Regions from separate parts of the Neorhizobium sp. P1_A6 genome, predicted to be linked through region 3. Evidence: predicted binding sites of a transcription regulator. Region 3 holds the regulator's gene; each other region holds the start of a gene.

Region 1 (5,007 bases), on a different contig from region 3:
ATCGGGCGACGTGCGAGGTAACATGGCGGCAACCTCGCACGTCGTCCCGACCTCCTGCAACCCCCGGCCAAGCGATTGCGGCGTCGCTATCCACCGAGGGGCGGCGGTGGAACCCGGGGTATTTTTCCGACGCGGGGACAGGGCGGGTCGCGTCGGAAATCGGAATCTGCAATCGAACCGGAATAAGGTCCGGTCAGAGCAGCGAGAGCTGGATGCCGCCGCCGTCTGGGCGCAGGAAGATGTCGTCGCGCAGCGGCAGACCGCGCCGGACCATGCCGAGCCGTTTGGTCGCCATCTCGAAACGGCGGCCGATCTGCCAGGCATAGGGACCGGCGCCCTTCATCCGCTTGCCCCATTCGGCGTCGTAATCCTTGCCGCCGCGCATCGAGCGGACAAGAGACATCACATGCCGGTAGCGGTCCGGGTAGTTCTGCAGCAGCCAGTCGCGGAAGAGGGGGCTCACTTCCAGCGGCAGGCGCAAAAGCACGTAGCTTGCCTCCGTCGCCCCGGCCGCATGGCCGGCGTCCAGGATACGCTCGATCTCATGATCGTTGAGCGCCGGAATGACGGGTGCCACCATGACCGCGGTCGGAATGCCGGCATCGGTCAACGCCTTGATGGCAGTGAGGCGCTTGGGAGGGGTCGAGGCGCGCGGCTCCATGGTGCGGGCAAGCTTGCGGTCGAGGGTGGTCACCGAAATCCCGACCTTCGCGAGCCCCTTGGATGCCATGTCGGCAAGAATGTCGATGTCGCGGGTGATCAGCGCCGACTTGGTGACGATCGCGACGGGATGATTGGCCTTCTGCAGCACTTCGAGGATCTGCCGCATGATCCGCCATTCCCGCTCGATCGGCTGATAGGGGTCGGTATTGGTGCCGATCGCGATCGCCCGCACCTTGTAGTCCGGGCGGCTCAACTCCCGTTCGAGCAGTTTTGGCACGTCAGGCTTGGCGAACAGCTTCGATTCGAAATCAAGGCCCGGGGAAAGCCCCATGAAACTGTGCGTCGGCCGGGCAAAGCAGTAGATGCAGCCATGCTCGCAGCCGCGATAGGGATTGATCGAGCGGTCGAACGAAAGGTCCGGCGATTCGTTGCGGGTGATCGCGGTGCGCGGCTTTTCCACCTGCACCTCGGTCCTGAACGGTTCGAGATCCTCCAGCGTCTGCCAGCCGTCGTCGAAGGCCTCGCGGCGCTCCTCCTCGAAACGGCCGCTCGGATTGAGCCCCGCGCCGCGTCCGCGACGCCGGTCGATCTCCACCCGAAGACCGGAGGATTGGACCAACGCATCGGCAATATCGGCCGTATGAGCAGGCGCGAAAGCGTCCTGCCGCAATTGATGCAGCTCGTTCATGGGTTAGCTCCTGAAGGGGAAATCCCCGTTCCTGATGATTAAATTCCTAGCGCTGAAATGAGAACATTGCAAGAACAAAATTCGCGGCCCGCGTTTCTGGCGTTCCGTGTTGCGATGCGTTACATGTCAGGAATGCTGACTGTCATCATGGAATGCCGCGATCAGGAATCCGAGCTGGCGCAGACGCTCTCGGTGCTCGTTCCCGCTGCGGTAGAGGGGCTTGTGAGCGATGTCGTGGTGCTCGATCACGGTTCGCGGGATGGTTCCTCCCGCGTTGCCGATGCGGCCGGCTGCCGTTTTTATGGCCATTGGGATATCAAGGATATTTTGCGCGGCGCCCGGGGAGAATGGTTGTTGCTGGTCGAGCCCGGCTCCCGGCCGCAGGGCGGCTGGATCGATGAGGTGATGGAATATATCGCGCTCAACAAGCAGCCGGCCCGCTTCGCGCCGGCCCGCAATTACCGGCGGCCGTTCTTCAAGCGCATCGGTCGTGCCGCGCCGCCGCTGGAATACGGCATGCTGCTGCCGAAGCGGRAGGCGATCGCGCTGGCAAAATCGGGAATGAACCTGGAAACGCTGGCGCGCGGCCAGAAGGTGTCGAAGCTTTCGAGCGAGATGATCCCGGCCTGGGTGGCGGCTGCGGTCAGGTAGCGCCTATTTGCCGCCGCGCTTCAGGTGCTCGTCGAGCCGCGGCATGATCTCGATAAAATTGCAGGGCATGTGGCGGTAGTCGAGCTGCGCCTTCAGAATGCCGTCCCAGGCGTCCTTGCAGGCGCCGGGCGAACCCGGCAGCACGAAGATGAAGGTGGCGTTCGCGACCCCGCCGGTCGCCCGCGATTGGATCGTCGACGTGCCGATCTTGTCGTAGGAAATCCGGTGGAACACTTCCGAAAAACCGTCCATGCGCTTTTCGAACAGCGGCTCCAGCGCCTCCGGCGTCACGTCCCGGCCGGTAAAGCCCGTGCCGCCTGTGGTGATCACCACGTCGATATCGGGATCGAGCGTCCATTCCCGCACCTGGCCGGCAATGCGGTCCTTGTCGTCGGGCACGATCGCGCGCGCCTTCAGTTCATGGCCGGCTTCCGCGATCCGCGCCACCAGCGTATCGCCGGACTTGTCGTCGGCCGCCGTGCGCGTGTCGGAGACGGTCAGCACGGCGATACCGACGGGGATGAAGGAACGGCTGTCGTCGATCCGGTTCATGGGGTTTTCTCAGGGCTTTGGCCAACGGTTCTCACCGCCTGAAAATACCATTCCGGCTTCTGGCCGTTAAGGTTCTCCATCGCTTTCTCCGCCGCTTCGAAGGAAGGAAATATCCCGAAACAGGTGGCGCCCGAACCGGACATCCGCGTCAGCATGGTGCCTTCCGCGCCGATCAGGCTGGAAATCTGGTCGATCTCACGCACCAGCGAGCGCGCCGGCGGCTCAAGGTCGTTGCGCAGCATCTTCAGAAAGCTGATCCAGTCGCCGTCGAGCGCGCCGATCGGCGAATTGTCCTTCTGGGTCAGGCGGCGGAAGATACCCGGCGTCGAGACCCCGACCAGCGGATTGCCAAGCACCAGCGACAACGAGGGCATGTCGGGAAGGGCAGTCAGCTCTTCGCCTATCCCCCTGGCCATCAGCGGTTCGCCCTTCAGGCACATCGGCACATCGGCGCCGAGCGAAAGACCAAGCACTGCCAGTTCCTCCGCCGGCAGCCGGGCGTTCCAGAAGCGCATCAGGCCGCGCAGCGTTGCCGCCGCATCCGCCGAACCGCCACCGATACCGGCTGCAACCGGCAGGTTCTTTTCAAGATGAATGGCAACCGGCGGCGCCGAAACGCCTTTATTCTGCAGCGCCTTGCGCAAGAGATCGCGGGCTTTCAGCACGAGATTGCCATGCTTGCCCTCGACGGATGTCGGCAGCAACGAAGCGAACCGGCCGGAAAAGGAAAGGCCGTCTGCGTCAGCATCGCTGAAGCTGAGCCGATCCCCCGTGTCGGCAAAGGTCACGATACTTTCGAGCAGGTGATAACCGTCGGCCCGCTGGCCGGTCACGTGCAGGGCAAGATTGATCTTGGCGGGCGCGAGTTCGAAAAGGTTCGCCTCGTCGGCGAACCGGCTGTCGGATGACAAATTGCCCAGAAACATGGGCGTCAGGATTTCTTGTCAGGATTGGCCGGCGCCGGCGGAGCGGGCGCCACGGGTTCGGACGGGCTGCGGTCGGCAGTCGTCGCGTTCGGATCGAGCGGGGGCAGGCCCTTCTCGATCTTCTCCTTGATCTGCTCGCGGTTGATATCCTCGCCTTCCGAGATCAGCGCCCGGTTCCATTGGTAGACGGCTTCGAGCTTGCGCCCGACACGCCAGTAGGAATCGCCCAGATGATCGTTGATCGTCGAATCGCCGGCGCGCAGCTGCACGGCACGTTCGAGCTCGGTCACCGCATCGTCGAACTTGCCCATGCGGAAATAGGCCCAGCCGAGCGAGTCGACGATATAGCCGTCATCCGGCCGCGCATCGACGGCCCGCTTGATCATGCCGAGACCCTCGTCGAGGTTCTTGTTCATGTCGACCAGCGAATATCCGAGATAGTTGAGCACCTGCGGCTGTTCCGGATTGAGCTCCAGCGACTTGCGGAAGCTCGGCTCGGCCTTCTCCCAGTTCTTCAGCCGCTCGTAGGCGATGCCGCGCTGGAAGAAGATGGTCCAGTCGCCCGGCTTCGGCACCGGCCCGATGACCTCGGCCGCCTTGTCGTACGTCTCGGCCATGGTCTTGTAGTCCTTGGCGTCGGAAAGCACGCTGCCGTAGGCGATATAGCTGCGGATGTCCGACGGATCGGATTCGATCAGCGATTTCAGGTGCTGCTTGGCCTCATTCACCTTGCCGGTGTCGGAAAGCGTCACGCCGAGCTGCAGTTCGGAAATGCGGCGCATCGGCGAATCGGCCGGAACGCTCGCATAGAATTTGATGGCACGATCGGGCTGCTTGAGCTTCTCGGCGATGCCACCGAGCAGGATCAGCGTGTCGGCGCTCTTGGCGTCGAGCGCGTGGGAGATCTGCAGGTAGAGCGAGACCATGTCTTCGGCGCCCTGGCGGTTCAGCGCGCCGCCGATCGAAAACAGCACGCCGGCTGCACCTTCGGCAGCATTGCTCACCTGCTGCTGGGGCTTCTCGCCCTTTTCGATGCTCTGGCGCAGCGCCTTCAGCGGCGCATAATTGGAGACCATGCCGTCACCGACGGAGATCGCATCGAGCGCCTTCTGCTTGTTACCGGCAGCCGCTTCAAGACGCGCAAGCGCCATGACGGCGCGCATAAACGTGTCCGGCGCGGTGGCGACGGCTTCCTTGTTGGTGACGGCGGTGTTGAGATGCTGCCGAGCGGTGCCGATATCTCCGGTCACCAGCGCCATGGCGCCGAGATGGTAGTCGGTGAATACCTTGTACCAGGGCGGTCCCTTGAGGTTGTTGATGCCGGCCATCGCCTGCTTGCCCTTGCCGGCGCCGACATCCGCCCAGGCGGAAAGGAGCTGGTGGGTCAGCCGGTCGAGATCGTTCGGCCCCTCATAGGCAAGCACTTTCTTGGCGGTGTCGAACTTCTTGTCACGCAGGGCATCGAGCCCGCGGACGATCTTGGTGATCCGCTCGACGGCATTGTCATCCTTCAACGCATTGGCCTCG
Region 2 (5,007 bases), on a different contig from region 3:
GGGATTGTCGGTGACTTCCTGCTGCACCGCCTCAATCCGCTGCTGGTGCCGCTTTTCTGGCTTTTCCTGGTCTCGAAGAATAACCTCGCGTTCCGAGCGCCGTTTCAATGGGCGGTATTCCCCCTCCTCTACTTCGTTTACGCGATTGCCCGAGGTTTGTCGGAGGGGCGATATGCCTATCCGTTTCTCGACGTTGCCGCACTTGGCTGGGCACGTGTCGCGGTCAACGCAATCGGAATAGCGATCGGTTACCTGATCGCCGGCACTATGATGGTGTGGCTGGATCGAAGGCTTGGGAAGGCGGCACGGATAAGCTGAGGTCGAGCGACCGCTCTGTCTCACACCCGCTCCACAAACCCCTCAAGCACCCGCTTCTGACCGGCGCGATCGAACTCGATCGTCAGCTTGTTGCCCTCGATCGCCGAAATATTCCCGTTGCCGAACTTGACATGGAACACCCTATCTCCGACCGAGAATTGCGAAGGCGTGTCGGCCACCGATTTGGCCACCAGTTCGCCGTCGATGGTGCGGGTGCGTGGGCCGCTTTCGCCGTAGCCGATGCGTTCCACGGCGTGGCCGGAGCGGGTGCCCCAGTTGTCGCGGGTGGCATCGGTCTTGTTGGCCTGGGCGCGTTTCCAGCCGGGCGTCGAATAGGTGTTGGCGAAGGGATCGGCCTTGTCGAAGCGTGATTGGCCGTAGCCGCCGCGCCCGCCATAACCGCCGTAATTGCTGTCCGAGGCTGCGACGTCCACATGGGCGGCCGGCAGTTCTTCGAGGAAACGAGACGGCATGGTCGATTGCCACAGGCCGTGGATGCGGCGGTTCGAGACGAACCAGATATGGCAGCGGTGTTTTGCGCGCGTCAGGCCGACATAGGCGAGGCGGCGTTCTTCTTCCAGCCCTGAGCGGCCGCCCTCGTCGAGCGCCCGCTGGTGCGGGAACAGGCCTTCCTCCCAGCCGGGCAGGAAGACCGTGTCGAATTCCAGGCCCTTGGCCGAATGCAGCGTCATGATCGACACGGCATCGAGGTTTTCGTTGTTCTCGGCATCCATGACCAGCGAGACGTGTTCAAGGAAGCCGCGCATGCTCTCAAATGCTTCCATGGAACGCACGAGTTCCTTGAGGTTTTCCAGGCGGCCCGGCGCTTCCGCCGACTTGTCGTTCTGCCACATGGCGGTATAGCCGCTCTCGTCGAGGATCTGCTCGGCAAGCGTCGTGTGTAACGTGTTTTCGAGCAGGCCCTGCCAGCGGCGGAAATCGGTCACCACGTCGAACAGCGCCTTGCGCGCCTTCGGTTTCATCTCGTCGGTCTCGATAAGGTCGGCCGCAGCCTGCAGCATCGGGATGTCGCGGGCGCGGGCATAGTCGTGCAGGTAACGCACGGTCGTGTCGCCGAGGCCGCGTTTCGGGGTGTTGATGATCCGCTCGAAGGCGAGGTCGTCGGAGGGCTGGCAGACCATGCGGAAATAGGCCATGGCGTCGCGGATCTCGAGCCGCTCGTAGAAGCGTGGGCCGCCGATGACGCGGTAGTTGAGGCCTAACGTCACGAACCGGTCTTCGAACTCGCGCATCTGGAACGAGGCGCGCACCAGGATCGCCATGTCGTTGAGCTTGTGCTTGCCGCGCTGGAGGTTCTCGATTTCCTCGCCGACGGCGCGTGCTTCCTCCTCCGAATCCCAGGCGGCATGCACCACCACCTTCTCGTCGTCGGGATCGGAGCGGTCGGTGAACAGCGTCTTGCCGAGCCGGCCCTCGTTATGGGCGATCAGATGGCCGGCGGCGCCGAGGATGTGTTCGGTGGAGCGGTAGTTGCGTTCCAGCTTGATCACTTTTGCGCCCGGAAAATCCTTCTCGAAGCGCAGGATGTTGTCGACTTCGGCGCCGCGCCAGCCATAGATCGACTGGTCGTCGTCGCCGACGCAGCAGACGTTCTGCGGAACGTCCTTTGGCCGCTGGGCAAGCAGCCGCAGCCACATATATTGCGCCGTATTGGTGTCCTGATACTCGTCGACCAGGATATAGCGGAATTTTCCGTGATATTCCTTGAGCAGGTCCGGGTTCTTGCGGAGGATCGCGATCGGGTGCAGCAGAAGATCGCCGAAATCGCAGGCGTTCAGCGTGCGCAGGCGTGCCTGATAGGCGGCATAGAGCTCGCGGCCCTTGCCGTTGGCAAAGGCTCGGGCGTCGCCCTCGGCAATGTCCGGCGGCGTCAGGCCCTTGTTCTTCCAGGTGTCGATCATGCCAGCGAACTGTTTTGCAGGCCAGCGTTTGTCGTCCAGTCCCTCGGCCTGGATCAACTGCTTGATCAGCCGCACCACGTCGTCGGTGTCGAGAATGGTGAAGTCGGAGCGAAGGCCCGCGAGTTCCGCATGGCGGCGCAACAGTTTCACGCCAATCGAGTGGAAGGTGCCCATCCACGGCATGCCCTCGACCGCGCCGCCGACGAGCACGCCGACGCGTTCCTTCATTTCGCGGGCAGCCTTGTTGGTAAAGGTCACCGCAAGAATTTGTGACGGGTAGGCGCTGCCGGTTGCCAGGATATGGGCGATGCGGGTGGTCAGCACCCGCGTCTTGCCCGTGCCCGCGCCCGCGAGCACGAGAACCGGTCCGTTCAGCGTCTCGACCGCCAGCCGCTGCTCGGGGTTGAGGCCTGCGAGATAGTCGGGCGCACGATGCTGGTCGCGGGCCGCCATGGCCCGCGCGGCGATGCCGAGGCCGCCACTGCCCTCAGCCTGTGCCGGAGCGGGGGCCGTGTTGCGCGGCGCCTGCGGGTGCTGCGGTTCTTCATCGAAGAACGGAATGTCGTCGAAACTGTTCGTCATGCGGCCAATGTAGTGATTCGGACCTGAAAGACCAGAAAATGTTCTGCTTTCATTCCCAGTCTCCACACAAGGCAAGGCTAAAGTGTGAAGAGGCTGCCGGTTGCGCTCTGCGAAAGCGGCAATTTTAGGAGTATAAGTATGCTTGCCGTCTAACATACCCGTGAGATTTCGCGAGGTTACATTTTTGTAAGGTTGCCGAAGACCCATTGCGTGAGCACCCGCAAAAAAGGATACTCCCGGGCAATATGGCCTTTTCGTGCCTCCTTCGGAGAATTGAATGCGGATTTGGAAACAGCTTCTGCTCTGTCTCGCCGTCCTGGCGGGAGCGCTGGCTCTGTGGGTTTACCTGGTGCCGAGTGCAGGAGCCACGCTTGCAAAGATCGGCGTTCCCGGTGGAGTGATTGCCGCCATAAGCCCGAAACATGCCCCCCAGCCCGCAACGGCAGCAGCCGGCAGTGCCAACGGCAATGCGGCGACGCGCCAGCAAGGCCAGGGCRCAGCACAGGGAAATTCGCAGAACGGAGCCGCGAACGCGGCCCAKAACAACGCGGGCCAGAACGGCCAGCGCGGGGCAGGCGGCCAGGGCGGACAGGGTGGCAACCGCGCCACGCTCGTCGTCGCCCAGCCGGTGGCGATCGGCACCGTCAACGACCGCCTCACGGCGATCGGCAGCGGCGAGGCGATCCAGTCCGTCGTCGTCATGCCGCAGTCTTCCGGCACGATCAACGAGATCAGGGTCGTTTCCGGCCAGAAGGTCACCAAGGGCCAGGTGCTCGCCCGCCTCGACGACGAAGAACAGACGATCGAGCGCGAAAAGGCGCAGGTCGCGCTGCAGAGCGCCCAGGAAAAATCCGCTTCCTACAAGAACCTCCAGTCGTTCTCGCGCCTCGACGTGCTCAATGCCCAGATCGCCGAACAGGCTGCCAAGCTTGCGCTCGCCACGGCCGAACTCAACTTGAAGCGCCGCGATATCGTCGCGCCGATCGCGGGCATCGCGGGCATCGTCGCGGTCAATATCGGCGACAACGTCACCACCCAGACCAATGTGGTGACGATCGACGACCGCACGGCTATTTTGGTCGATTTCTGGGCGCCGGAGCGTTTCGCCGTCGCCATCGAGCCGGGCCAGGCAGTCGACGCGAGCTCGATCGCCCGTCCGGGCCAGGTCTTCTCCGGCAAGGTCGAGGCGATCGACAACCGTATCGACGCGGCAAGCCGCACGATGCGCATCCGCGCCCGTGTCGAAAATCCGGGCGATGTTCTGCGCGCCGGCATGGCCTTCAATGTCGGCATGCGCTTTGCCGGCGAAAGCTACCCGGCGGTCGATCCGCTCGCCGTCCAGTGGGACGGCGAGGGTTCCTATGTCTGGCAGGTCAAGGACAATAAATCGGTCAAGACCCGGGTGCGCGTCGTTCAGCGCAATCCCGATGCGGTGCTCGTGGGCRCCGAGCTCCAAGAGGGCGACAGGATAGTGACCGAAGGTCTGCAACGGGTGAGGGAGGGGGCGTCGGTCCGGGTTTTCGGCGCGCCGGAAACCGCTGAGGTGGCGCGCCAATGAAGATGGAGCTTCCGGGGCATGGCCACGACGACGAGGGGAAGGGCGATGCGGAGAAATCCAGCCAGAGCTTCACCGCTCTCTTCGTCCGCCGGCCCGTTCTTGCCGCCGTCCTGAACACCCTGCTCGTCGTCGCGGGTCTTGCGGCGCTTGCCGGCGTCGAAGTGCGTGAACTTCCCGACGTCGACCAGCCGGTCATCACGGTACGCACCAATTACGACGGCGCCTCGCCGCAGACGATGGACCAGGAAGTCACCCAGGTCATCGAAGGCGCGGTCGCCCGCGTGTCCGGCCTGAAGGCGCTGTCATCGCAGTCGCAGTTCGGCTCCAGCCGCGTGACGATGGAATTTTCCGATAGCATCAACCTGTCGGAAGCCGCCAACGACGTGCGCGATGCCGTCGGCCGGGTCATCAACAAATTGCCGGAAGATGCCGACGAGCCCCGCATCGTCAAGGCTGACGCCGATTCCGACGCCATCATGCGCCTGGCGGTGACATCCTCGAAGATGTCGATGGAAAACCTGACCCAGCTGGTCAAAAACGCGGTCGTCGACCGCCTCGCCGCCGTGGAAGGTGTGGCGGACGTCGAACTTTACGGCGACCAGGACAAGGTATTCCGCGTCGACATCA
Region 3 (5,007 bases):
TGTGCTTGTAGAGAGCGCCGATATCGACCACATCGGGACCGATGGTCCCCGACTTGACCGGCAGATCGACTTGTCTGTCACCGATTACCAGATTTGCGCTTGTTTCCGTCATGCTGATCCTCCAACCTTTTGGCGGCATGGCGCCCTAAAAGCGCCACAAGAATTAAGCGTCCACCAGTTTAGCTATATGATCCTAAAGCTGATGCCAAGCTGTCGTGACGGCATTTTGTGCAGCGCGAAAAATTATTGAGCAACAGCTTTTGCTTGGATGTCCAACTTCCTGTTGCATGCCCTTTCGGTGGCTCGGAATTCCCGATATTTAACCGCCAGTTGACGACCGAAGAAGAAACGCGCAGGTTGTATTGCCGCATGTCTGGCGGTAGGGCGGACAGAGCGTTTCATGCCGGAGGAAAATGCATTTCCGACGCATGCCGAGGCAGGGAAACTGATATCCCGGCCGCCGGACCCCCGCATAAACACAAGCGCTCCCGACTCGGGCAAGCTCCGAAATCTGGCCGAGCTTTTCCCCGCGATCGAGCGCCGCCCGCCGGTCCATACGCTGGACGGTGGCTTTCTCCGCTCCGCGAGCCGGCGCCTCGATCGGCTGCGACGCCGTCTCCCGGTCATGCTGGAGGAGGAGACGGTTTATGGCCATGGCTTCCTTTTCCTGCCGGTCGTCGTCGGGGCAGGGGCCGTCTGCTGGTTCGCACTGCCCCATAACCCTGCGTTCTGGCCGTTTTTCCTCGTTTTTTGCGTATGTACGATCTTCGTCACCGTCTCGCGCCACCGCTCCGGCACGATCCATCTCTTGCCGCTCGGTGTCGCGCTCTTTCTGGGCGGCATGATGCTGGCACAGTTCGAGACGTGGCGGCGGTCCACCGTCGTTCTCGATACGCCGGTGACAACCGAACTTGCCGGCGTGGTCGAGCGCAGGGAGATCGATGCCCAGGGCCGTTGGCGTTATGTCGTCCTTATCGACCGGACATCCAATCCGGAAGTCAGGCGCCCGCCGGAGCGTGTATCGCTGCTTGCAAGGTCTCGACATGAGCCCGCCCAGATCGGCGAGACGATCAGCGGCCGCGCGCGCCTTTCACCACCCTCCGGACCTGCACTGCCTGGCCTCAACGACTTTGCCTTCTCCTCCTATTTCGACGGCATCGGCGCGGTCGGATTTTTTTATGGAGCGCCGAAAAAACAGGCTGCCGGTCCGTCGACCCGGAGCTGGATTGCCGACATCGAAAGCCGGCTTTTCGATCTCCGCAGCGCAATCGCCACCCGTATCCGCGAGACCGTGCCGGGAGATTCCGGCGCCTTTGCCGCGGCAATCGTGACGGACGAACGCCGGGCGATCTCCAAGGGAACGACCGAAGCTTTACGGCTTGCGGGATTAGCCCATATCGTCGCCATTTCCGGACTGAACATGGCGCTCGCCGCCGGTATCTTCTTCGTCGGCGTGCGGACCGCGCTCGCGGTCTTTATGGGCCTCGGCCACGCCTATCCGGTGAAGAAGATCGCCGCACTCGGCGCCCTGATAATGGTCACCGCCTATTACCTGATCTCCGGTTTCGGCGTTTCGGCCGAGCGGGCCTACATCATGATGGCAATCATGCTGGTTGCCGTCCTCTTCGACCGACCGTCGATCAGCCTGCACAATGTGGCGCTGTCCGCGCTCGTCATCATCGCCATGTCGCCCTCGGAAATGCTCGGGCCGAGCTTCCAGATGTCGTTTGCCGCCACCGTTGCCCTGGTCGCCGGTTACGCGCTCTGGAAACAGAGGGCCGAGGGCCGCGATCCTCAGCCTCTGCCGTTCCGTCACCGCATGGTGATGCCGATCCTGGCATCGTGGAATTTCGCAGCCGGCGTCTTCGTCACCTCGCTGATCGGCGGCGTTTCGACCGCGATGTTTTCGGTCGAGCATTTCCATCGCATCGCCACCTATGGCCTCGCCGCAAACCTCGCAGCCATGCCGATCATCTCCTTCGTGGTGATGCCGGCCGGTCTGGTCGGCATGCTGCTGATGCCCTTCGGCCTCGATGCTCCCTTCATGAAGCTCATGGGCCTCGGCTTGGAAGCGGTGATCGTTATTGCCAGGCACGTGGCTGCCTGGGGTGGCGATGTCGGGATAGGCCGCCAGCATCCATGGTTCCTGACGGTCTCAACGGCAGGCTTCCTGCTGCTGACCCTGCTCAGGACGAAGCTAAGGCTGATCGGTCCGCCGCTGATGGTGACCGCTCTGCTGCTTTCCTGGCATGAGCGATCGACGCCTCTGGCGGATATATTGGTCTCGGAAGACGGGACAATGGTGGCGCTCGTAAACGGGGAACGGGTTTCCACCAACCGCGCCCGCCCGCCTGATTTCATCTACGACCAGTGGAAGAGGGCGCTTCTGCTCGGCGACCCGACCAAACCGGACATGTCGCCAGCCAGAGACAAGCCGCCCGACCGCAAACCAGCAGGCGCAAAAAACGATAAGCGCCGTGAGTTGACCTCGATGGAACTCGAAACCGTGAGGTTGCGAATAAGCCAGGTGACTTCCGACCGCTTCACCTGCGAGCCTAAGGCCTGGTGCGCCGCAAGCACGGGCAATGCCATCATCGTGGCCGTCGAAGACGGCCGTTATGCCGGCGCTGCCTGCGACGCCGCCGATCTTGTCATCGCCCCGCGGGCACGCTTCGACCGATGCCGGTCCGGCGGACTGATGATCAATGGCACGACGCTCAGAAAGACCGGCGCGCTGGAGATTTCGCTGAACGGCACGGGCGACATGCGACGCTGGGAGGTCCGTGCCGCAATGGCGGCCGAGGACCGGCCCTGGACTAGGCACCGCCACTACGATTGGCGAAGCCAGAGTTTCGACAACGCGTTGCCGGAACCGCTCCGGCAGCTAATCAGTGATAACGGCGGATGAGGCCGACGAGCTTGCCCTGGATCTTCACCCGGTCAGGCCCGAAAATGCGGGTCTCGTAGGCGGGGTTGGCGGCTTCGAGCGCGATCGAGGCGCCGCGGCGGCGAAAACGCTTCAGCGTCGCTTCCTCATCGTCCACCAGCGCCACGATGATGTCGCCTGGATTGGCCGTCGTGCCGTTGCGAATGATCACGGTGTCGCCATCGAGGATGCCGGCCTCGATCATCGAATCGCCCTTGACCTCCAACGCATAATGCTCGCCGGAGCCGAGCATCTCGGCCGGCACGGAGATGTCATGCGTGTTGTTCTGGATCGCCGAGATCGGCACGCCGGCGGCGATGCGGCCCATCACGGGAACGGTCGTCGCGTTCGACGAGCCGTCATTGGCCGCGAGCTTCTGAGATGCTGCGGCCGGCTGCGGTTTGCCGAGGCTGCCCTCGATGACGCTGGGCGAAAAACCGCGCCGCGGCTGAATGCTCGGCGAATAGGCTTCCGGGAGCTTGATGACTTCCAGCGCGCGGGCCCGGTTCGGCAGGCGGCGGATGAAGCCGCGCTCCTCGAGCGCCGTGATCAGACGATGGATTCCGGACTTGGACGCAAGGTCGAGCGCGTCCTTCATTTCGTCGAATGACGGCGGGATACCGGATTCCTTCATGCGTTCGTGAATGAACAGAAGCAATTCCTGTTGTTTGCGCGTGAGCATCTTTTGGCACCCTCAGAGTCGGAAACAAATCCAGAACGGACACTATATGTTCCATATGTGTTCCGCAAGTCCCTAAATTTCTGTGAAGTATGATGATTTTTTCTTCATAGATGCGTGCCAGATATCTGGTGTCACACCACTTGCGCGGCGCCAGCCCGCTGCCAAAGTAGCTTTGCGATTCCAATTCAGGGGGCCCTCGCGTGAACGCAAGACCGATCGATCATCTCGTGCTGCCGGTGGCGGGACTTACCGCTGCGCGTTCCCGGCTCACGGCGCTCGGTTTTACAGTTGCGCCGGATGCTTTTCATCCTTTCGGCACCGCCAATGCTTGCGTGTTCTTCTCGGATGGGACCTACCTGGAGCCGCTGGCTCTTGCCAACCGACGCCATGCGGGTGTTGCGGCAAAGCGCGGCAACGTTTTCACGGCTCGCGATCTCGCCTTCCGCAAGACGTCCAACCGGCAGGGCTTTTCCGCTCTCGTTGTCGCGACCCGCGATGCGATGGCCGATCATGCGCGTTTCAAGATGCGCGGCGTTTCGGCAGGCGACGTGCTGGAATTTTCCCGCGGCATGATCCTGGCCGACGGTTCCGAGACGCAGGCGAGCTTCCGGCTGGCATTCGCCGGCGATGACCGCGCGCCCGAGTTCTTCCTGTTTTCCTGCCAGCGCATCAACCCGCTGCCTGCCGACCGCGAGCTGGAGCGGCATGCCAATACCGTCACCGGCCTGAGCGAAATCATCCTGTCGGCCCCGACACCTGCCGATTTCGCTCCGCTGGTCGAACAGGTGCTGCTGACCAAGGCCGCGCCGGAGGCTGCACCGCTCCAGCTTGCCGCGGCCAATGCCCGCATCCGGATCCTGCAGGATCGGGAGCTCGAGGCGGAATTTGCGGTTCAGCCGACCCCGGGCGCCGAAGGACTGCGCGGCCGGGCGGTCATCTTCAAAACCGCCGATCTTGCCGTGACAGAGATCACCCTTGCTGCTAATGACGTCGCATTCGTCCGCCGGGAGGGCCGTGTTCTCGTCTCGGCGGCGCCCGGCCAGGGTGTTTTGTTCGGCTTCGAGGAATAGATCATGGAAGTTACCGCAAACTCCAGCGTCTCCGTCGGCGAAGGAGGCGGCAAGGTGGTTTTCGCGCAGAACGCAAAACTGTCGCTGATCGCCGGTCCCTGCCAGATGGAAAGCCGCGACCACGCCTTCATGATGGCAGGCGCGTTGAAGGAACTCTGCAGCAAGCTCGGCATCGGCCTCGTCTACAAGTCCTCCTACGACAAGGCCAACCGCACGTCGATTTCCGGCAAGCGCGGCATCGGGCTCGAAGCAGCCATGGAAATCTTTGCCGACCTCAAGAAGGAGTTCGGTTTCCCGGTTCTGACCGACATTCACACGGAAGAACAATG
Region 4 (5,007 bases), on a different contig from region 3:
GTGCGGGCGCTTTCGCTACAGACTTCCCAGACCACAAGTTCGATCCAGGTCACGCTCGATCAACTGAACAGCCGCATCGATCGGCTTGTGACGGCCGGCGAAGGCGCCAGCCAGTCGGCCGAGGGCGTCAAGACGACCGCGATGAAGGTCCAGGGCTCATTCAAGGGCGTCGAAGGCGTCATGACCCAGATCCTCGACAACGCGTCTTCGCTTGCCGGGACCACCGAGACCGTCGACCGGCAATGCGGCGAGTTCGCCTCTTCGATTGCTTCTGCCGCAAGCGCGATCCTGAAATCCAACGACCAGCTGCAGCAGACCTCTTCCCGCGTCGGCGAGGTGGTGACGATTTCCGAACGGATGATCCAGACGACGGCGAGCGTCGGCATCGAGACGCCGGACAGCCCCCATATCCGCGCCGTGATGGCCTATGCCACCGAGGTTTCGTCCGTCTTCGAGGCGGCCGTCAAATCCGGCCGCATCGATCTTGGCGCCCTGTTCGATCGGCAATACGCGGCGATCCCCGGCAGCGATCCCGTGCAATACGTGACGCGCTTTACGGAGTTCACCGACGCCGTCCTGCCGCCGATCCAGGAACAAGCAGCCGAAAGCGACCCGCAGGTGGCATTTTGTGCGGCCATCGACGAAAACGGCTATCTGCCGACCCACAATCGAAAATTTTCGCAGCGACAGCGTCCCGGCGACGTGACCTGGAATACCGCCAACTGCCGCAACCGGCGCATCTTCAACGACCGAGTGGGCTTGGCGGCCGGTCGCAACAAGGAACCTTTCCTGCTGCAGACCTACCGTCGAGACATGGGCGGCGGCCAGTTCGTGCTGATGAAGGACATTTCCGCTCCGATCACCGTCAACGGGCGTCACTGGGGTGGGCTGCGCCTCGCGATCAAGGTCTGATATCGGCAGGTGGCGTTGCGTCACCCCGCGTAGGCAGCGTCCAGTTTGGCAATTTCGATCTTTTTCATCGAGAACATGGCCTGCATGACACGACTGGCCCGGGCGTTGTCGCTATCCGTCAGCATTGTCGCCATCCTGGCATAGTTGACCTGCCAGACGAGGCCGTAACGGTCCGTCAGCCATCCGCAGGGCTGCTGCTGGCCACCTTCGACGAGCTTGCCGTAATAATGGTCGATCTCATCCTGCGTCTCGCAATGGACAAGGAAGGAAACCGCACCGTTAAACTTTGCCAAGGGTCCGCCGTTGATCGCCGCAAAGCTCTGGCCTTCGAGCTCGAAGCCCATCGCCATCACCGAACCTTTCAAGCCAGGGCCGGCATCGCCAAAGCGCGAGACATCGGTGATCTTTGAATTGTCGAATATCGAGACGTAGAAATTGACCGCTTCTTCGGCGTCGTTCTCGAACCAGAGATGGGGCACGATTTTATGTTTCTGGATGACCAATTGCTCTCTCCTGGTAATGGGTGACTGGCCACAGGACGCCCGCGCTCCCGTCGGCCCGACATGTTCGTGAAATTCTTTTCCGTCAGATCGTCATGCGGAGCTGTTCTGGCCGCATCGGATAAGCAGGGGCATTCGGATCGAAACTCCATCTCCCGAATTCCTCGTGCCGGGTTTCGCCATAATGGCTGTGGACCAGCATGAATTCCCCGGCGATCCAGGCGTAGTTCCGCTCGATAGGCATGGGTTCAATTCGGCCGCAGCCATAGATCAGCGTCACATGCGGGGCGGCGTCCGCCATCCAGACATTCGGTAGGTTGTGTCGGGTGAGGGCATGACGCAGCATCTGCGCGAACTGGTTGACAATCGGATTACCCTTGGCGCGATACAGGGCGAGGTGACGCCTGCCTCCAAAGAGACCGCTGCTGTCGAGCGTGATCGGAATAGGCCTTGCGTGGATGCCGGCCATGACCATCCTGGTTGCCTCGATAAGCGCCGCAGGCGGCTCATCGAACCCTGCCATGCAAAGCAGGCTCATATGAAGAAGATCGGCGGGATAGGCATCGCGAGTATTCTGGTTTGTCGCGTGAATCATGGCATCGCCATGCATGATGAGACCGAGGGGAGCGGAAGGCTTGAGCACGAACATCAGCTTGCTCTTCCGCCGTTCTGGCCGGTTGGGTAGCTGCCAGCTCTCGCCAAAGGGGAACGAGAGCTGGCTAGCGTGCTTGCGCAAGCTCATCTTGCTACCGTCATAGTAATGCGACCTCATGCCGTTGAATGATTTTTAGCGAGACTCCTTGGATGAGTAAAGAACAAATGCGGAACAATTGCAATCATGGTTAATTTGCGAGCCGCTCCGGCACCGGCTTTAGCGGATAAGCCCGCCAGAAGAAGCTGTCGGCCGCCGCCTGGTCCTCCTCAAGTTCAGCGGGTTTTCGGCGCGCGTTCGGCAGCGCGCTGGGTGAGCGCCCTGTCGCCGGTCTCGTCCGTCGCAATCATGGTCAGGGCGGAAATTTTCCAGCCGCCGTTAACCTTGGCGAGCCCGTAGCGGTAACTGCCGATCAGCACCCAGAGATCGGTCCCGATGCGATGGGTCGCCTGGAAATCGGCCTCGGCGGTCGCCTTCTCGCCTTGTAAGCCCGTGATCGTATGATTGGTCACGAGATGCCGCGTCTCGTCGAAACCCGGCAGGAAACCGGACCATTGCCGGATCACCTCATCGGCCGGTTGGGCAATCGGCTTGCCGCCCCAAAGGCTCGTATAGTCAAGCGTCACCTCGTCGGCGAAGGCGCGACGTACCCGGTCCCATTGATGCCGGTCGGCGCCGGCAGCGATATCGGTGATCGTGTCGATGATTTCCGCACGGTCCTCGGGATCGATCTGCCGGGGCGCGTTGACGCGGGTGAAATGCGCTGCCGCGGCGTCCGCCGCAATCGTCACCGGTTCCGACCGGTCGTAGAAGTCGAACTGGCTGATACCGTCAAGCCAGAGTTCCGATTTCTCGCCCGGCAGCAGCGCGTAAAACGCATGCGCACCCTGCGGCACAGCAGCTCCCTCCGAATGAACGATCAAGGTCGGCTTGTCGAGCTTTGCCCCGAGAGAAACGGAATCGTAGGTCAGCCACGGCTCCCAGGAGGCGAGGTTGAAGCGGTTGTCATATTGCGGGATAAGGCCGCGATTGGCCTCCGTGTAATAGGGGACCCGATACATGAGCGAGGCCTTGTCGGTCGTGCTGGCGGCGGTGACGATCCTTGGTTCATCCCGGCGCTCGGAGGCCACCGCCTCGCGTGACGTGTCGATCAGCCTAGAAACGCCGTCCGGCCCGCCATAGACCTGCTCCACGATCTCTCGGTTGTGCAGCCATGGTGCGACCAATGCGATGGCGGCGAAATTGCCATTGCCCGTCGCCGCCGCTGCCATGTATCCGGCCGACGCGCAGATGCCGAGCCCGTTGATGTTGGCCGCATCCACTTCCGGCAATGTCGCCATGAATTCGGCCGCGGCAGCGATGTCGCTGGTCTTTTCAGCCGGATCCTCCTTGAAGCGGATTTCACCGCCCGACTGTCCCCAGCCTCGATGATCGAAGGCGAGTGCGGCAAAACCGCGATCCGCCATTTCGCGGGCATAGAGGCCGGACATCTGCTCCTTGATGGAGGTCCAGGCGCCGCTAACCACCACGCCCGGACGTCTCTCGCCGGCTCTGTAGTCCGGTGGCAGATAGAGCGTGCCGGCGAGCGCCGCGCCCTGGTTCTCGAAGGAAACGCTGCGGGTCTGGATATCCTCCGCGAGGGCGGCGGAGGTCATCATCGCGACGCAGAAGGTTGAAAAAGCGGCGGCTTTCATGGCGTTCTCCCATCTTGGTTACAATGACGGGAATTTGGCAGTTACGCAGAAGCGGCACAGGCGCAGATCTTGGCGTTCGTTATGCGATTATTGCTTCAATCGACCCTGAAGGCAGCGGGCGTCGTGCCCGTGTGGCGACGGAAATGCTGGCCGAACCGCGAGACATCCTCATAACCGACCCGGGCCGCAACGGAGGCGATCGGCAGCCGCGTGGTCTTCAGAAGCAGCTTGGTGAGTTCCATCCGCTCATGGATGACGTATTGAAGCGGTGATCTGCCGATGGCCCTGGTAAATGCCCGCGCGAAATGAAAACGGCTCATCGCCGCTTCGGCTGCCATGTCTTCCAGTGACAGATCGGCCGAAAGGTTTTCGTGGATGTAGGCAAGCGCGCGGTGCAGCCGCCTGTCGTCGATTCCGACAAGCTTCGGCCGGGCAGGTGCCAGGATCCGGGCGAGGTGCGCAGCCAGCGCCAATTGCATCGTTTCACGGTAGAGCGCCGACGCATGGCCGGCAATCGACACTGTTTGGTGCGCAAGCTACGCCAGCAGCGGGTCGAAAGTGCCGATAACCGGCCTGAAATCCGAATGACGTTCGAAGCCCACATCGGCGAGCAGGTTTTCGGGCACCTCAAGTCTCAGGAAAGACAGCGCCTCGTCATATTCGCAAATACCCGCCGTACCCGCCGGCAGGATCCAGCCTTCGCCGGCTTTCAGAGGCACATGCTGCCGTTTGTCAGAGCCGACGGCGATCCGGTGGCGGTCCTGATCGACGAGAAAAAGCCCGAGCGCCAGGCGCGATATCGCAAAGCGTCCGCCGCCGGGAGGCGTATGCAGCCTCTCCGCCGTCAGGCGCGCTTTTCCAGCCAATGCTTGCGATCCGCTCATGGGGGAAAATTTAAGGAGCGGCCAGGGAACTTCAACCGACAGTTCTGCGAGAACTTGGCCCTTGCAGGCAAGAAACGGGTTGAATCCTTGGGCATGAGGCACGATTTTAAGGTCAATCGCAATGCGGAGGTTTCCTCATGACAATGCATCAATACCTGATTTTTGAAACTGCCGGCGGCTTCTGCGGCATCGCCTGGAATGATGTCGGCATCACTCGGTTCCAGCTCCCGACCAAAAGCGCGGATTCGACCGAAAAGCTGCTGCGCCGCCGGTTACCGGAGGCCCAGCCGGGCACGCCTCCGGCCGAAGTGCTCGAAGCTGTCGACGCCGTGAAGCGGTATTTTGCCGGCGAGGAAGTCGATTTC

The links. Region 3 encodes LexA, which represses DNA repair genes until DNA is damaged. Its sites were predicted from a motif close to TGTTCNNNNTGTGTTCNG; they were not measured.
Region 1: AC1D3C_RS18210 (PA0069 family radical SAM protein) is a predicted target of LexA. The motif match lies at 1,411-1,428, and genes of this name have one in related genera.
Region 2: AC1D3C_RS09595 (ATP-dependent helicase) is a predicted target of LexA. The motif match lies at 2,862-2,879, and genes of this name have one in related genera.
Region 4: AC1D3C_RS18380 (2'-5' RNA ligase family protein) is a predicted target of LexA. The motif match lies at 2,224-2,241, and genes of this name have one in related genera.

What each region holds. Positions count from the first base shown of each region.
Region 1 is NZ_JBFTZM010000008.1:253,957-258,963, forward strand. It holds gene AC1D3C_RS18205 (ribonuclease HII) at 1-24, opposite strand, end outside; gene AC1D3C_RS18210 (PA0069 family radical SAM protein) at 194-1,351, opposite strand; gene AC1D3C_RS18215 (glycosyl transferase) at 1,484-2,002, shown strand; gene moaB (molybdenum cofactor biosynthesis protein B) at 2,006-2,554, opposite strand; gene AC1D3C_RS18225 (4-(cytidine 5'-diphospho)-2-C-methyl-D-erythritol kinase) at 2,551-3,480, opposite strand; gene AC1D3C_RS18230 (tetratricopeptide repeat protein) at 3,486-5,007, opposite strand, start outside.
Region 2 is NZ_JBFTZM010000004.1:18,253-23,259, reverse strand. It holds gene AC1D3C_RS09600 (Pr6Pr family membrane protein) at 1-318, shown strand, start outside; gene AC1D3C_RS09595 (ATP-dependent helicase) at 339-2,822, opposite strand; gene AC1D3C_RS09590 (efflux RND transporter periplasmic adaptor subunit) at 3,100-4,380, shown strand; gene AC1D3C_RS09585 (efflux RND transporter permease subunit) at 4,383-5,007, shown strand, end outside.
Region 3 is NZ_JBFTZM010000003.1:292,223-297,229, reverse strand. It holds gene gltA (citrate synthase) at 1-112, opposite strand, end outside; gene AC1D3C_RS08290 (ComEC/Rec2 family competence protein) at 401-2,908, shown strand; gene lexA (transcriptional repressor LexA) at 2,889-3,608, opposite strand; gene AC1D3C_RS08280 (VOC family protein) at 3,809-4,678, shown strand; gene kdsA (3-deoxy-8-phosphooctulonate synthase) at 4,682-5,007, shown strand, end outside.
Region 4 is NZ_JBFTZM010000009.1:9,585-14,591, forward strand. It holds gene AC1D3C_RS18370 (methyl-accepting chemotaxis protein) at 1-912, shown strand, start outside; gene AC1D3C_RS18375 (VOC family protein) at 933-1,415, opposite strand; gene AC1D3C_RS18380 (2'-5' RNA ligase family protein) at 1,498-2,061, opposite strand; gene AC1D3C_RS18385 (nuclear transport factor 2 family protein) at 2,340-3,758, opposite strand; gene AC1D3C_RS18390 (helix-turn-helix domain-containing protein) at 3,854-4,279, opposite strand; gene AC1D3C_RS18395 (hypothetical protein) at 4,295-4,624, opposite strand; gene AC1D3C_RS18400 (methylated-DNA--[protein]-cysteine S-methyltransferase) at 4,780-5,007, shown strand, end outside.